Regions from separate parts of the Azospirillum sp. Marseille-Q6669 genome, predicted to be linked through region 1. Evidence: riboswitches for the same ligand, from Rfam matches in the RefSeq annotation. Region 1 holds a riboswitch; each other region holds the start of a gene.
What was found. Region 1 has a riboswitch for thiamine pyrophosphate ahead of thiC (phosphomethylpyrimidine synthase ThiC). Riboswitches for the same ligand answer to the same signal wherever they lie in the genome.
Positions count from the first base shown of each region.

Region 2: linked by a shared signal. The riboswitch ahead of thiO (glycine oxidase ThiO) and the one ahead of thiC (phosphomethylpyrimidine synthase ThiC) in region 1 are both predicted to bind thiamine pyrophosphate.
Region 3: linked by a shared signal. The riboswitch ahead of ACWPXE_RS12120 (ABC transporter substrate-binding protein) and the one ahead of thiC (phosphomethylpyrimidine synthase ThiC) in region 1 are both predicted to bind thiamine pyrophosphate.

Region 1 is NZ_CBCOOP010000002.1:494,789-500,249, forward strand. It holds gene ACWPXE_RS13565 (MFS transporter) at 1-218, shown strand, start outside; gene oxlT (oxalate/formate MFS antiporter) at 675-1,937, shown strand; gene ACWPXE_RS13575 (hypothetical protein) at 2,029-2,217, opposite strand; TPP riboswitch at 2,422-2,534, shown strand; gene thiC (phosphomethylpyrimidine synthase ThiC) at 2,651-4,492, shown strand; gene oxlT (oxalate/formate MFS antiporter) at 4,577-5,461, opposite strand, start outside.
Region 2 is NZ_CBCOOP010000006.1:609,423-614,883, reverse strand. It holds gene thiS (sulfur carrier protein ThiS) at 57-266, opposite strand; gene thiO (glycine oxidase ThiO) at 263-1,432, opposite strand; TPP riboswitch at 1,424-1,527, opposite strand; gene mgtE (magnesium transporter) at 1,574-3,013, opposite strand; gene ACWPXE_RS31385 (STAS domain-containing protein) at 3,311-3,613, shown strand; tRNA gene ACWPXE_RS31380 (tRNA-Leu) at 3,734-3,820, opposite strand; gene lipB (lipoyl(octanoyl) transferase LipB) at 3,946-4,668, shown strand; gene ACWPXE_RS31370 (hypothetical protein) at 4,672-5,130, opposite strand; gene ACWPXE_RS31365 (aldehyde dehydrogenase family protein) at 5,265-5,461, opposite strand, start outside.
Region 3 is NZ_CBCOOP010000002.1:192,191-197,651, forward strand. It holds gene ACWPXE_RS12110 (DMT family transporter) at 1-586, shown strand, start outside; gene ACWPXE_RS12115 (STAS domain-containing protein) at 591-968, opposite strand; TPP riboswitch at 1,130-1,227, shown strand; gene ACWPXE_RS12120 (ABC transporter substrate-binding protein) at 1,297-2,439, shown strand; gene ACWPXE_RS12125 (branched-chain amino acid ABC transporter permease) at 2,447-3,331, shown strand; gene ACWPXE_RS12130 (branched-chain amino acid ABC transporter ATP-binding protein/permease) at 3,324-5,063, shown strand; gene ACWPXE_RS12135 (ABC transporter ATP-binding protein) at 5,063-5,461, shown strand, end outside.

The DNA of each region.
Region 1 (5,461 bases):
TTCTGGAGTGCCACCGCCCGGAGGAGAAGACGCAGGTGCAGTCGCTCAACGACTTCATCGTGTTCGGCACGATGGCCCTGGGGTCCTTCGCGTCCGGCGGGCTGCTGGCGGCGTTCGGCTGGGATTCGGTGCTCTGGGTGTCCTTCGTGCCGCTGGCGGCGGCCATCGCGGCGCTTGTGGTCACGGCCTCGTCCCGCGCCGCGTCCGCGACCGTCTGAAGACGACGATCGGCGCCTCGCTCATCCAATCGTGAGAACGCCACGGAGGCCCGCCCGCAGGCTGGGGCTGACCCTTCCGGCCGTCCGGTTTTCGGAAGCCCGGAAAATTTTCGGATGAAAAGCGCAGCACGTCAAAAGTTCGTGTTGCCAACAATCGTGTCTCTGGCATACCATATGCCGTATCTGGAGCGCCACGAACGCAGGGACAGCGTGACCGGCTCTCCAGCACACCAATGAACCATGACTCACATCGGCACGGAACAAGGCCGCCCATGACGCGGCGATGCGGACGCTCGCTCGGACACCGCCTCGCCCGCCCAAGGGGACCCTCATGCCCGGTATCAAAGCGTCGCAATCCCACGGGAGGGAATGATGGTTGGATCGACAGAATCCCAGAGGCCAGCTTTTAACAGTTCCGGCGGCTCGCAGGCGCCCATTTCCGAAGGCGCGCGTTGGATGCAGATCGTCGTCGGCATCGTCTGTATGGTGGCCGCGGCCAACATCCAGTATGCCTGGACGCTGTTCGTGCCGGAAATCCAGGCCACCCATGGCTGGACCCGCGCCTCGATCCAGACCGCCTTCACCGTCTTCGTCGTCGTCCAGACCTGGCTGACCCCCATCGAAGGCTACTTCATCGACCGTTACGGCCCCCGCGCCATCGTCGCCTTCGGCGGCGTGATGACCGGCCTCTCCTGGATCGTCGACAGCTACGCCGGCTCGCTCGGCATGCTCTATGTCGGCTCGGCCATCGGCGGCATCGGCGTCGGCTGCGTCTACGCCACCTGCGTCAACAGCGCCCTCAAGTGGTTCCCGGACAAGCGCGGCCTCGCCGTCGGCCTGACCGCGGGCGGCTACGGTGCCGGCTCGGCCGTGACCATCCTGCCGATCGCCAACATGATCCACTCCTCGGGCTACCAGGCGACCTTCTTCTGGTTCGGCCTGCTGCAGGGCACGATCATCCTCATCGCCGCCTACTTCCTGCGCGCCCCGCAGAAGGATCAGGTCAAGGCCTCGACCAAGGTCCTGCAGTCCCGCCGTGACTACACGCTCAAGGAAGCGCTGCAGACGCCGGTCTTCTGGGTCATGATGCTCATGTTCATCTGCACCGTGTCGGGCGGTCTGATGGCGGTGGCCCAGCTCGGCGTGATCGCCCACGATCTGGGCGTGAAGGAAGCCCCGATCAGCCTGTTCGGCATCACCATGGCGGCTCTGCCCTTCGCGCTGATGCTCGACCGCGTGATGAACGGCATCTCCCGTCCGCTGTTCGGCTTCGTCTCCGACCACATCGGCCGTGAAGCGACGATGTTCATCGCCTTCACCTTCGAAGGACTCGGCATCCTGATGCTCAGCCGCTTCGGTCACGACCCGATCATGTTCCTGATCCTGTCGGGTCTGGTGTTCCTGGCCTGGGGCGAAGTGTACAGCCTGTTCAGCGCCACCTCCGCGGACACCTTCGGCACCAAGCATGCGGCGAAGATCTACGGTGTGCTGTACTGCGCCAAGGGTGTGGCGGCTCTCCTGGTCCCGCTGGGCAACCTGCTGATGGAGGCCACCGGCACCTGGGCGACCGTTCTCTACATCTGCGCCACCATGGACCTCATCGCGGCCTTCTGCGCCATCGCGGTCCTGCGGCCCATGTTGCGCAAGCACCATGCCCGAAACGCCGAACTCGCCGCCCAGCAGGGTCCTGGTGGGCTGGCGGTGCAGCCCGGCCACTGATCGGTCCGCGAAGGCCCCACGGTTTCGCACCACGGGTGACTTTATCTTGGACGATGGCCGCCGCGCGCACCCCGCGCGGCGGCCTTCTTTTTTACTCCAGGAAGAAAGGGCGGTTGTGCCCCTCGCCGGACTGGTTGAAGCGGTCCGACGACCAAAGGCCGTCCGGCTGCTCGTCCTGGGGATCGGAAGTCCACTCGTCCTCCTCCCGCATCAGCAGGGTCAGGCCGTGGCCCATCAGGCCGGCCAGGGCGACGAAGGCGATCAGTTGGGATTCGAGCATGGGACGGGCTCCGGGCACTCGGGAGGGGGCGTTGCTTTTTGTTGTTGTGATGCAGCATAGCGACCCGGCTCAGGCTGCGCAATAGGATTTTGTATACCAGATAATGGATACCAGAATCGCGCCACGTGCATTGATGGGGATGGCTTCGCTGTGAATCGCGCCCGGAATCGCGTTGACGTGGGTGGGGCGGATGGTTCAGCATGGCGACGTTCCAAGGGGAGCCCCATAGCACGGGGCTGAGATGATGCCGTAAGGCGCCGAACCCTTTGAACCTGATCCGGGTCGTACCGGCGTAGGGACAGGAACAAACGGGCCACGGTCACGCGCATCCCCATCGCGCACCCCTTCCTGGGGACCGCTCCGGTCGTCCGTTCTGCCGCTCCGTCACACCCGGGTCTCCAACGATCCTATGTGCGATGGAGATCCACAGCAGATGCCCGACTCTCTTCCCCCCGCTTCCCAAAAGGCCGCGCCGTCCGACCATTTTTCGGTGACGACCGGTCCGCTGCCGTCCTCCAGCAAGGTCCATGTGGCCGGGGAGCGTTTCCCCGACCTGCGCGTGGCGATGCGCGACATCCATGTCGGCGGCGGCGAGCCGCCGGTGCGCGTCTACGACACCTCCGGCCCCTACAGCGATCCGGCCGTACAGACCGACATCCGCCGCGGCCTGGCGGAGCTGCGCCGCTCCTGGATCGAGGCCCGCGGCGACGTCGAGGCCTATGAGGGCCGCGAGGTCCGTCCGGAGGACGACGGGCTGCGCGTCGGGGAGGCGCGCGCCGTGCCCGTCTTCGACCGCGCCGGACGCCGTCCGTTGCGCGGCAAGCCGGGCCGGACGGTCACGCAGATGGCCTACGCCCGCGCCGGCATCGTCACGCCGGAGATGGAATACATCGCCGTTCGCGAGAATCTGGGCCGGCAACGGCTGGCCGAGGCGGCGGCGCGGGACGGCGACGACTTCGGCGCCTCCATCCCCGACCATGTGACGCCGGAGTTCGTCCGCGACGAGGTGGCGCGCGGGCGGGCGATCATCCCATCCAACATCAACCACCCCGAATCGGAGCCGATGATCATCGGCCGCAACTTCCTCACCAAGATCAACGCGAACATCGGCAACTCCGCCGTCGCGTCCTCGGTGGGGGAGGAGGTCGACAAGATGGTCTGGTCGATCCGCTGGGGCGCCGACACCGTCATGGACCTGTCCACCGGCCGCAACATCCACACCACCCGCGAATGGATTCTGCGCAACAGCCCGGTTCCCATCGGCACCGTGCCGATCTATCAGGCGCTGGAGAAGGTCGGCGGCAAGGCCGAGGACCTGACCTGGGAGATCTTCCGCGACACGCTGATCGAGCAGGCGGAGCAGGGGGTGGACTATTTCACCATCCACGCCGGCATCCGTCTGGCGCACATCCCGCTGACCGCGAAGCGCACCACCGGCATCGTGTCGCGCGGCGGCTCGATCATGGCGAAATGGTGCCTGTCGCATCACCGCGAGAGCTTCCTCTACGAGCGGTTCGAGGAGATCTGCGAGATCATGAAGGCGTACGACGTCGCCTTCTCGCTGGGTGACGGTCTGCGCCCCGGCTCCATCGCCGACGCCAACGACGCTGCCCAGTTCGCCGAGCTGGAGACGTTGGGCGAGCTGACCAAGATCGCGTGGAAGCACGACGTGCAGGTGATGATCGAGGGGCCGGGCCATGTGCCCATGCACAAGATCAAGGCCAACGTCGACAAGCAGCTTGCGCTGTGCGGCGAGGCGCCCTTCTACACGCTCGGGCCGCTGACCACCGACATCGCGCCGGGCTACGACCACATCACCAGCGCCATCGGTGCCGCCATGATCGGCTGGTTTGGCACGGCGATGCTCTGCTACGTCACGCCGAAGGAGCATTTGGGGCTGCCGGACCGCGACGACGTGAAGGTGGGTGTGGTCACCTACAAGATCGCCGCCCACGCCGCCGACCTCGCCAAGGGCCATCCCGGCGCCCAGGAACGCGACGACGCCTTGTCGCGCGCCCGTTTTGAGTTCCGCTGGCGCGACCAGTTCCACCTGTCGCTCGACCCGGAGACGGCGGAGCGCTTCCACGACCAGACCCTGCCGGCGGAAGGGGCGAAGGTCGCGCACTTCTGTTCGATGTGCGGACCGAAGTTCTGCTCGATGAAGATCACGCAGGAGGTGCGGGAATACGCCAACTCCGGCATGGCCGAGATGTCGGAGAGCTTCCGCGCCAAGGGCGGGGAGATCTACCTGGAGGAGGGGCAGGCGGCGGACTGACCTCCCAAATCGAAAAGGGGGCGCCCTTGCAGGCGCCCCCTCGCTTCGGCTCCTTCCCCAAGGCGGGGGGAGGGGAAGAGAGCGTCAGGACATGGCCGTTACGCTTCGGCCGCCCGACGCGGTCAGCGACTCCGCCGCCATGCGGTTGCGCATCGGGCGCAGGACGAACAGGGCCAGCACCGCGGCCAGCGCGTTGACGGCGGCGGCCAGCAGGAAGACAGCGTGCCAGCTTCCCGTCGCGTCGGCGATGATGTTGGCGAAGGGGATCAGCAGCGCCGCCGTGCCCTTGGCGGTGTAGAGCAGCCCGGCGTTGCTGGCGGCGAACTTCGACCCGAAGGTGTCGGCGCAGCAGGCCGGGAACAGGCTGTAGATCTCGCCCCAGGCGAAGAAGACCAGACCGGTCAGCAGCACGAAGGCCACCGGGTCGCGGCCGTAGAGGCTGAGCGCGACGATGCCCACCGCCTCGATGGCGAAGGCGATGAACATGGTGTTCTCGCGCCCGATGTGGTCGGACACCCAGCCGAAGAACGGGCGGGTCAGCCCGTTCAGCACCCGGTCGATGGACAGGGCGAAGGTCAGGGCGGGCAGAGTCAGGCCGAGGATGCTGACCGGCGCGTGGGCCAGCCCGAAGTCCTGGGCGATCGGGCCGAGCTGAGCGGTCGCCATCAGCCCGCCACCGGCCACCATCACGAACATGGCGTACATGACCCAGAAGACCGGCGTGCGGACCATCTGACTCGGCGTGTACTGCCGCTGCGCGGGCGGGGCGGCGAAGCCGCCGCGGGCGAGAGGGGCGGAGGGCGGGGCGACCAGCAGCCAGGCGAGCGCGAAGACCACCAGCCCCTGGCCCAGCCCGAAGGCCATGAAGGTCGCCTCGTAGCCCGAGGTCTCGATCATCGTGGCGATGGGCACCACCGTCAGGGCGGAGCCGGCTCCGAAGCCCGCCGCAGTGATGCCGGCGGCCAGACC
Region 2 (5,461 bases), on a different contig from region 1:
GGGCACCCTCTCCCGAGGCGGGAGAGGGAAATGCCGTTGGTTGGAACTGCTGCCCTTTACCCGCCCTGCACGGGGCGGATGATCTCCAAGGCGTCGCCCGCGCACAGGGGCGTCTCGTCCCAGCGGCGGGACGGCAGAACGGCGCCGTTAAGGGCGACCGCGACCCCGTGGGTGCCCGCGGCGATTCCCCGCCCGGCCAGCAGGGCGGCGACGGTGGGGGCGGCGAGGTCCTCCTCCCGCCCGTTCACGCGGATGCGGGCGCTCATGCCGCGGCCCCCTTCGGCTGGGCGAAACGGTCGAGCGCGAAGGGGCGGATCACCGGATCGGCCTCTCCGGTCAGGACCAGCCGCGCCACCGAGTCCGCGGTGACCGGGGTCAGCAGGATGCCGTTGCGGTGGTGCCCGGTGGCGTAGACCAGACCCTCCACCTCCGAGAGGCCGAGGATCGGGGCGTCGTCGCGGGTGCCGGGGCGGAAGCCGGCCCACGCCTCCTCGATGGGCAGCTCGGCGATGCCCGGCAGGGCGCGCCACGCCCCTTCCAGCAGGGCGAACTGGCCCCCGGCGGTCAGCCGGTCGTCGAATCCGCGCTCCTCCGTCGTGGCGCCGACGAGCAGCCGCCCGTCCAGCCGCGGGATCAGGTAGGTGCCGGGGGTCCACACCACATGGCGCAGCAGCGGCAGGCGGGGGTCCATGCGCAAACAGAGCATCTGGCCCTTCACCGGACGCACCGGCGGACGCACCGCCGGGGACAGGCCGTCGATCCAACCCGACCACGCCCCGGCGGCCAGAACCACCCGGTCGGCCTCGAAAAGCCGGTTGCCAACCTGGACGCCGACGGCGCGGCCGCCGCGGATCTCGATGCGGGACACCTCGGCGTACTCGTGCACCACGGCGCCGGCCCGCAGGGCGGCGGCGTGCAGGGCGGTGGCAACCTTGCGGTTGTCGACTTGATGGTCGCCGGCGCAGAACAGCGCGCCGGCCACGCCCGGCTGGAGATAGGGTTCGCGCCGACGCACCTCCGCCCCGCTCAGCCATTCCACGGGCAGGCCGAGCTTGGTCTGGAAGTCGTGCAGGAACCGCACCTTGGCGGCGTCGTCGGCGTTCAGCGCGATGACCATCGTGCCTTCGCCGCGCAGGTCCACCGCCATGCCGGAGGCGGCCTCCAACTCCGCCGCGAAGGCGGGCCACAGGTCCTGGGAGGCGCGGGTCAGCGGCAGAAGGCTCTCTTCGCCGGGTTCGGTCTCCACGCAGGCGGCGAGCATCCCGCCCGCGGCGTGGCTGGCGCCCCGGCCGGCAGCGCCACGGTCGAAGACCTCAACCCGGCAGCCGGCGACGGCCAGCCTCCAGGCGATGGAGAGGCCGACCACCCCGGCGCCGATCACGGCGACGGTGGGTTTCGCGGAATCAGAATGAAATAAGGGCGCGGATACCATGCGGCGGCTCCCTTCGCTGGCATTATCCAGACAGGTTCGATGGGTGTGATCTCAGCCGCGCGGGCTCATCCCGCACGGCACCCCAGCCAATGCCCGGATCATCCGGAAGAGGGCCGCCTTTGGCAAGCCCCTTTTCGTTGGTCACAACAACAAAAGCGACGCCAGCCCCAAGAAGGACAGGAACCCGATGACGTCGGTCATGGTGGTCAGGAAGACCGAACTCGCCACCGCCGGATCGACGCCCAGCCGGTCCAGTCCGATGGGAATCAGCACCCCGCACAGGCCGGCGACGAACAGGTTGATGACCATGGCACAGCCGATGACCAAGCCGATCATCGGCTCGAACCACGTCGCGGCGATGGCCCCGACCAGCGTGGCGAAGACGGCGCCGTTGAGCAGCCCAACGAGCACCTCCTTACCCACCACGCGGGGGGCGTTGGAGGACGACAGCTCGCGTGTCGCCAGGGCGCGCACCGCCACGGTCAGGGTCTGGGTCCCGGCGTTGCCGCCCATTGAGGCGGTGATCGGCATCAGCACGGCCAGCGCCACGATCTGTTCGATGGTCGCCTCGAACAGCGAGATGACGCCCGCCGCCGCGAAGGCGGTAAACAGATTCACGCCCAGCCAGGAAATGCGCGAGCGCGAGGTTTCCAGAACCGAGCGGTAGATGGAGGTGTCGCCGACGCCGCCCAGCTTGCCGATGTCGTCCTCGGCCTCCTCGTCGATGATGTGGACCACGTCGTCGACGGTGATGACGCCGATCAGCCGCCCACCGGCGTCCACCACGGGGGCGGAGACCAGGGCGTATTGGCGGAACAGGTTCGCCACCTCCTCCTGGTCCATGGTGGCGGGGATGGTGTCCACCTCCTCCGTCACCAGATCGGCGATGCGGACCGACCGCTTCTGGCGCAGCAGGCGCGACAGCGGCACCGCACCGACCACCCGGTGCATCGGATCGACGACGAAGATGTCGTAGAAGTCCTCCGGCAGCTCGTCGGTGGCGGCGCGGACGTAATCGATGGTCTTGCCCACCGTCCAGAACTGCGGCACCGCCACCAGATCGCGCTGCATCAGGCGGCCGGCGGTGTACTCGTCGTAGGTCAGGTTCTCCTGGACCAGCGCCCGGTCGGCGGCCGGCAGATTCTCCAGAACCTCGCGCCGGGTGTCCTCGTCCAGATCCTCGATGACGTCGACGGCGTCGTCGGTGTCCAGCTCCGCGACGGCGGCGGCCAGCTCCTTCGGCTCGAACAGCTCGACGATCTCCTCGCGGAGATCGGGGTTGAGGTAGCTCAGCACCTCGCCGTCGAAGTCGGGGCGCAGGACGCCGATCAGCGCCTCCCGGTCGTCGTGGCCGAGTTGCTCGATCAGGTCGGCGATGTCGGCGGGGTGAAGCTTGTCCACCTCCGCGCGCAGATCGTCGCGCCGTCCGGCGTGCAGCCGCTCGACGATCTCCTCCACGAACTCCGGCTTAACACCATAGGCGCGCTCCTCCTCGCCGTCCTCGCGGGGCGGGTCGGGGCGTTCGGCCGGGTGCGGCACATCGTCCTGGATACGATCCGGTTCCTGGCGGTCGGTGTGCATGGCGGCACCCTCCCTTCACGATGGCAATGCGGCGTGACGGCATGGTCCTGCGATCGGCCGACCATGGCGCACCGGCGTTTGCGGGTTGGTGGGGAGCCCTCGCGGAATCCCGCCGGGGCGCCCACCGAATATAGGTGTGCCGCTGTTTTGTCCAGCCCGGCGGACCGGTCCGGGCCCTCCGGCCCTGCGCGCAATTGCTTGCGTGGGCTTCACAATTCGTGCACCCATAATGCGCGCGGGGCTTTCCACCTCGCGCAGCCCGAGAAGAACCGACACCACCGGCCAGCGGATGTGACGATGGAGTACGCCTACACCGACATCGACGGTCAGGAGGGGATCATGCTGTCGGGGCGTTTCACCTACGACGACAGCCGCAAGTTCCACGACCTGCTGGCGGATTGGGACATCGGCGCGCGGCCCGAGGTGCGGCTGGACCTGCGTTATCTGACCTTTCTCGACTCCGCGGCGATCGGCATGCTGTTCGTCCTTGCCAACCGTTGCCGCGACGCCAAGGGGCTGGTGACGGTGCACAACGCGCAGCCCTACATCGTGCAGACCATGCGGCGCGTGGCGCTCGATCAGTATGTGGAGTTCCGCTGAGGCGGAGCGGCCCGGAAGAAACAGCCCTGATCCGGGCGGCCTGAAAACGAAAAAGCCCGCTGTGGTCCGATGGACCGGCGGGCTTTTCGTTTGTTTGCCTGATCCCCCGTTTCGGGGGGATGGTGCGGTCGAGAAGACTCGAACTTCCACGGCATCTCTGCCACAGCGACCTCAACGCTGCGCGTCTACCAATTCCGCCACGACCGCACAAGGCTGGTAGAACCGAGGAGGGAACTGCTCCCCTCATCGGGTGGAGCGGGGGAATAGCAGATCCCCATCGCCCGATCAAGCGGTGTCTCGCGTTTTTGCCAAAGAAAGTTCATAACATCGGCATGACCGATCTCACCGCCCCTATTCCGCCCGCCGCCGATGCCGCCGCCGATGCCGTCCCGGCGCGAGCGGTGGAGTGGCGGATCAGCGACACGCCCGTCCCCTACCCCGACGCGCTGGCCGAAATGGAGGCGCGCGTCGAGGCCATCCGCGCCGGCACCGCGCCGGAGCTGGTCTGGCTGCTGGAGCATCCGCCCCTTTACACCGCCGGCACGAGCGCGCGGGAGGAGGACCTGCTGGAGCCGGGCCGCTTCCCCGTCTATCAGGCCGGGCGCGGCGGGCAGTTCACCTACCACGGGCCGGGGCAGCGCGTGGCCTATGTGATGCTGGACCTGAAGACACGCGGCGCCGACATCCGCGCCTTCGTCCACGACCTTGAGGAATGGCTGATCCGCACGCTGGCCGCCTTAAACATCCGCGGCGAACGGCGGGAGGGCCGCGTCGGCATCTGGGTGGATAAGCAACCCTACGGCGGCGCCCCAGGCCAGGAGGACAAGATCGCCGCGATCGGCGTGCGCGTGCGCCGCTGGGTCAGTTTCCACGGCGTCGCCCTGAACGTCGAGCCGGACCTGTCGCACTTCGCCGGCATCGTCCCCTGCGGCATCAGCGAGCATGGGGTGACCTCCATCGTCGCGCTCGGCCACCTCGTCACCATGGAGGATGTGGACGCCGCCATGATCGCCAGCTTCGCGGAGGTCTTCGGCGGCGGGTCGGAAGACGAGTGAGCCCTACCGCTTCGTCGCTCCAGCGGGCTGCGCGTCGTTCAGGACGCGCACATCCTCGTTGGTGATCGACACGATGGTGCAGCCGGTGCTGTCGCCGTTGCGGAAGAGATAGATCAGCCGGCGGTTCGCCTGCTTCTTCGGGTCATGCAGGTTCAGGCCATGGCCGAAGGCGACGCCCAGAACCTCACCCTTGAAGATGGCGCGATAACGCAGGGGCATCTGCTCCCGGAACTGGCGGGAGGCGCAGGCCTTGCTCAGCTCCTTCTCGAAGGTCCCGGCGTGCCGCCAGTCCTGGGAGGAGCGGATCATCACCCATTGCGGCGGCAGCGGGAACTGGACCACCGGCGGCGAGAGCGGCAGGTCATAGCCGCCGGGCGGCACCGGCGGCATGTGTCCCGGCTCCGTACGGTCGAGCGGCCCCTTGGCCCAGGCCGCCCCGGCGCCCAGCACGCCGAGAATCAATAGGCTTCGGGCTGCACCGCACAGGAGCCGTGGCACTGATTTTGGCCTTTTGCCGCTCATCCCAACCTGTTTGCCCCCTCCCGAAACCCTCTCCCGGAGATCGGGAGAGGGAGTATCGAGCACCAGGCGGCTCCCTACGCCGCCGGGTCGCTGCCGTAGACGGACTTGGTCTCCAGGAACTCCTCGAAACCGACCTCGCCCCACTCGCGCCCGATGCCGGACTGCCTGTAGCCGCCGAAGGGAGCGGCAAGGTCGATGGAGGCGCCGTTCAGGTGCACCATGCCGGTGCGAAGCCGCTTCGCCACCGCCCGCGCCTCGTCCACCGTGCCGG
Region 3 (5,461 bases), 300 kb from region 1:
GCTGGCCGAAGTCTATGTGCTGAGCTTCGCCGGGCCGCTGTTCATCACGGCGCTGTCGATGCCGCTGCTCGGCGAGCCGGTGGGCTGGCGGCGCTGGGCGGCGGTGCTGGTCGGGTTCGGCGGCGTGGTGGTGATGGCCCGCCCGGAGGCCGATGCGCCGCTCCTGCCGATTTTTGTCGGCGTGGCCGCGGCCTTCTTCTACGCGCTGGCGATGATCGCGGTGCGCGGCCTGTCGCGGACGGAGAGCAACACGGCCATCGTCGTCTATCTGCTGCTGACCACCACGGTGGTGAGCGGTGTGGCGGCGATCCCTGACTGGGTGCAGCCGGGCGGGTTCGACCTCGGGCTGATGCTTCTGGTCGGCACACTGGGCGGGGCGGCGCAGGTGCTGATGACCCAGGCCTTCCGCCTGGGTCGCGCCGCGGTGGTGGCGCCCTTCGAGTATACGGGGATGATCTGGGCGACCCTGCTTGGTTTCCTGGTCTTCGGCGACGTGCCGACCCCCACCGTGCTGGCCGGGGCGGGGATCATCATCGCCAGCGGGCTCTACATCCTCTATCGGGAAACGCTGCGCCGCAGCGACTGACGGGTCAGGCGGCGGCGGGAAGAGCCAAGCAATCATCCGGGGAAAGCGGCGGGGCGGTCAGCGCGATGATCCGGCTGCGTTCCAGCACGCGCCGGATGCGCGGCGGATGATTCTCGAAGGCGATGGCGCCGCCGCGGTCGAGCACCGCATTGCGGAGCGCCAGCAGAATGCCGATGCCGCAGGAATCGAGGAACTCCACCCGTCCCAGATCGACGCGCAGCGTCAGGGCCTGTGCGTCCGCAACGCGGCGGAGCAGGGGCGTCAGGCCGGGCAGGGCCGCGTGGTCGACCCGCCCCGACAGGATGGCGCGCAGCCCGTATCCGCCCTGTGCCGTGGCGAAGGGGTGCAAGGTGACGGTGCTGTGCGACGGGATGGGCCGCATGCTTCGTGGCGACTTTCCGGTTGGGGCGACGGTCCGGCGCGGGCCGGGGGCGGTGGAAGGAACCACGGGAAACGCGACTCTCCGGTGTCTGTTCCGTTGCCAAATTGTGAAAAGGCGCCGGGCTGCCGCTTGACAGCCGGGCGCCGGGCTCACACTGTGCACACGAACGGCTGGGGTGCCTGCCGCAAGGCGGGCTGAGACCACACCCATCGAACCTGATCTGGGTCATGCCAGCGAAGGGAGCCAAGCGTTCGAGGCTGTGCCGCCGCTATACCCCTGGCCTCCTCGTCCTCGCGCGGTTCTTCGCCGGGCAGGAGGAGACACATCCATGCGGCGCTTCCTTTCCATTCTCTCGGCAACCGCCGTCTCGGCGTCGCTCCTGTCGGGGACGGTGCTGGCGGGCGAGGCCTCGGTCCCTGTGCTGGTGCCGCTGACCGGCTTCCTGTCGCTGGAAGGCACGAGCCAGCGCAACGGCGCCGTCCTGGCGCTGAAGGACGCGCCCGCGGGAGTGGCGGTGCGGTCGGAGGTGATCGACACCGGCACCTCGCCGGAGGCCGCGGTCACGGCGTTGGAGCGCGCGGCGGGCGGCAAGGTCACGGCGGTGGCGGCCAGCATGCTGGGCACGCAGATGCTGGCGATGCTGCCGCTGGCCCAGGATTACGGCATTCCGCTGGTCACCGTGTCGGGCACGGCGAGCATCACCGAGCAGGGCAACCCCTGGGTCTTCCGCTTCTTCCCCGGCGACGCCGTGACCAAGGAGGCCCACGCCCGCTACGTGACGGAGGAGCTGGGCAGGAAGCGCCCGGCGGTGATCTATCAGACGACCGCCTACGGACAGAGCGGCAAGGCCCATCTGGAGCAGGCTTTCAAGAAGCTCGGCGTCGAGCCGGTGTTCGAGGAGGGGGTGGACCCCGCCGCCAAGGATCTGCTGCCGGTCCTGACTAAGGCGCTGGCCGCCAAGCCCGACGTGCTGGTGCTGCACCTCCATTCCGGCCCGACCGCCCTGTTCATCCGGCAGGCGGCGGCCAACGGGGTGGCGGTGCCGATCGTCGCCGGCTCCGCCATGCACCAGCCGAGCACCGCGGCGCTTCTGGAACCGGCCGAGTTGAAGGGCGTTTGCGCCGAGACGGCGGCCTCGCCGATCTCCGGCGGCAGCCCGGAGGTGGAGGCCTTCACCACCGCCTACCGCGCCGCCTTCAACGCGGAGCCGGATGCCTTCGCGCTCGGCCAATATGATGGCATCCGCATGGTGCTGGCGGCGGTGCAGGGCGGTGCTGACAGCGCGGAAGCGGTGCGCAAGGCCCTGTCCGCCGGTACCCACCAGGGACTCGCCATGACCTACCGGTCAGACGGCAAGGGCAACATGGCGCATTCCGCCGTGATCGTCTGCTACGACGGCGCCTCGCGCGTGCCGGCGATCGCCAAGCGCTACGACAACCTGACCGGCGTGGTGTCCGGCATGGTGAAGTGAGCGGGCCTTGATCACCCTGCAGCTTCTCGTCAACGGCCTCGCCCTGGGTGCGGCCTACGCGCTGGTCGCGCTGGGCTTCGTGCTGGTGCTGAACGCCACCGCGGCGGTGAATTTCGCGCAGGGCGATCTAGTGATGGCCGGCGGGCTGCTCGGCGTGGCGCTGGCGCCGCATCTGCCGGGTTATCTGCCGCTGCCCGGACTGCTTCTGCTGCCGGTGGTGCTGGTGCTGATGGCCGGGCTGGGGCTGCTGCTGGCGGCTGCGGCCTATCTGCCGCTGCGCCGCCGCCCGCCGGTGGCGGTCTTCATCAGCACCATCGCGGCGGGGATCATCCTGCAAAACGGCGCCTCCGTCCTGTTCGGGCCGGAACCACGGGCGGCACCGCCGCTGCTGAGCGGGGGAACGCTCGACCTCGGCGGGCTGGTGGTGGCGGAGCAGTCGCTGGCCATCATCGCCGTTGCCGCTCTGCTCATCGCCGGGCAGCAGTGGCTGTTCGGGCGGACCCAGCTCGGCCGCCGCCTGCGCGCTACGGCGCAGGACCCGGAGATGGCGCGGGCCTGCGGCGTGCCGGTGACGGCGATGATCCTGATCACCTTCGCGCTGGGCACCGCCTTCGCCGGGGCGGCGGGGCTGCTGCTTGCCAACCGCTACTTCGTCACGCCGACGGCGGGCGGCGACCTGATCCTCAAGGCCTACATCGCCGTGACCATCGGCGGCTGGGGTTCCGTCCCCGGCGCGGTGGCCGGCGCGCTGCTGATCGCGCTGTTCGAGGTGGGGGTGTCGTCGGTTCTGTCCTATCCGGTGGCGCTGGGGCTGCTCTACGCGACGCTGCTGGTCATCCTGGTCGCCCGTCCGCAGGGGCTGTTCGGTGAGGCGGCGCGGCGCCGTGCGTAGGATCGTGCATAAGGTGTGGGCGCTTGCCCCCACCCTGACCCTCCCCCGCTGGGCGGGGGAGGTGATTGGGGTCGCGGTGCTGGTGGCGTACGCGCTGCTGTACGCGTCGCCGTACGGGCTGCGCGTGCTGACGGTGGCGGGGGTGTACGCGCTGGCCGCTATCGGGTTCCAGATCGTCTTCGGACTTGGCGGTGCGCTTTCGCTGGCCCACGGCGCCTTTTTCGGGATCGGGGCCTACGCCACCGGCATCTTGGGCAGCCAGTGGGGGTGGGGCTTCGCCGCGACCTTCCCGGTGTCTCTTCTGGTGCCGCTGCTGCTGGCCCTGCTGGTCGGGCTGCCGGTGCTGCGGCTGGAATCCCATTACTTCGCGCTGGCGACGCTGGGCATCGCGCAGGTCGTCCATCTGCTGGCGGTCAACAGCCCCGCCCTGACCGGCGGCGCCAACGGGCTGCCGGGCGTGCCGGGCATCGTCCTGTTCGGCTGGGCGGTGCCGCGCGGGCTGCCGCTGGCGGCGGTGGTCTGGGGCTTCGTGGCGCTGGGCGGGCTGCTCGCCTGGAGGCTGGTGCGAGGGCGCTGGGGACGGGCGCTGACTCTGGTTCGCGACGACCCGCTGGCGGCGGGAGCGCTGGGTCTGGACGTCGGCGGGCTGCGGTTGGCCGCCTTCGCGCTGAGCGCCGTCTATGCCGGGGCGGCAGGCGCCCTGGCGGTGCACACCCAGCGCGTCGTCTCGCCGGAAGTGTTGGAGTTCCCCGTCATGGTCTCCGTCCTCACCATCGCCGTGGTCGGCGGGCGCGGGCGGGTGGCCGGGGCGATCCTGGGAGCGGTGCTGCTGCTCCACCTGCCGGAGTGGTTCCGCTTCCTGGAGCGCAGCTATCTGATCGTCTATGGGGTGGCGCTGCTCGCCACCATCGTGCTGGCCCCGCATGGGTTGACCGGCCTGCTCGATCGGCTGTTCCCGGCCCGCCCAGTGCTCTTGCCGAAGCCCAAAGCTCCGCCGGAAATGGCCATTCCGAATGGGCCTTTGCTGCGGGTGGACGGGTTGACCAAGGGCTTCGGAGGGGTGCGGGCGGTGGACGGCGTGTCGCTGACGCTGGAGGCCGGGACCATCACCGGGCTGATCGGCCCCAACGGCTCCGGCAAGACGACGCTGGTCAATCTGATCTCCGGCCTTGAGACGCCGGACGGCGGGCGGGTGCTGCTGGGCGGGACGGATCTCGCTGGAAAGCGGCCCGACCGCATCGCCCGCGCCGGGATCGCCCGCACCTTCCAGGCGGTCAGCCTGCCGGAGGGCGCCAGCGTCCTGGCCGCCGTGGCCGCGGCGCGGCTGGAGCGTGACGGCTCGATCGCCCAGGCCGAGGCCCATGCCCTGTGGGCGCTGGAGCGGCTGGGTGCTGCGGACCTCGCCGCCAAGCCCTGCGCCGGCTTGCCTGCGGCGCTGCGCCGCCGGGTGGAACTGGCCCGCGCGCTCGCCCGCCAGCCTGCCGTCCTGCTGCTCGACGAACCGGCGGCGGGGCTGACCGACGGGGAGAAGGCGGAACTGGCCGGTCACCTGCGCGCCATCGCCGCCACCGGCACCGCGCTTCTGGTGGTGGAGCACGACATGGGCTTCCTGCTGCCCCTCGCCGGTCATGTGTTGTGCCTGGACCAGGGGGGCCCGCTCTACGCCGGCCCGCCGGAGGGCGTGCGGAACGATCCTGCCGTGATCGCCGCCTATCTGGGGGAGGGGGCGTGATGAATGCACCCCTGCTGCATGTCGAAGGGCTGACCGCCGGCTATGGCGGGGCGGTGGCGGTGGACCGGCTGTCGCTGTCCGTGGCGGCGGGGGAGGCCGTGGCCTTGCTGGGCGCTAACGGGGCGGGCAAGTCGACGCTGCTCAAGGCCATCCTGGGCCTCGTCCCGGCGACGGGCGGGCGTGTCTGGCTGGCTGGGGAGGAGATCTGCACCCTCGCCCCGGAACGGCGGGTGCGTCGCGGGCTGGGTTATGTGCCGGAGGGGCGGCGCGTTTTCCCCGGCATGAGCGTGCGCGACAATCTGGAGGTGGCGAGCCGGCTGGGCCGGGCCGAGCGCGCCCGCGACCTGGAGCGCGCCTTCGCCCTGTTCCCAGCGCTGGAGGGCAAGGCGGAGGAACGG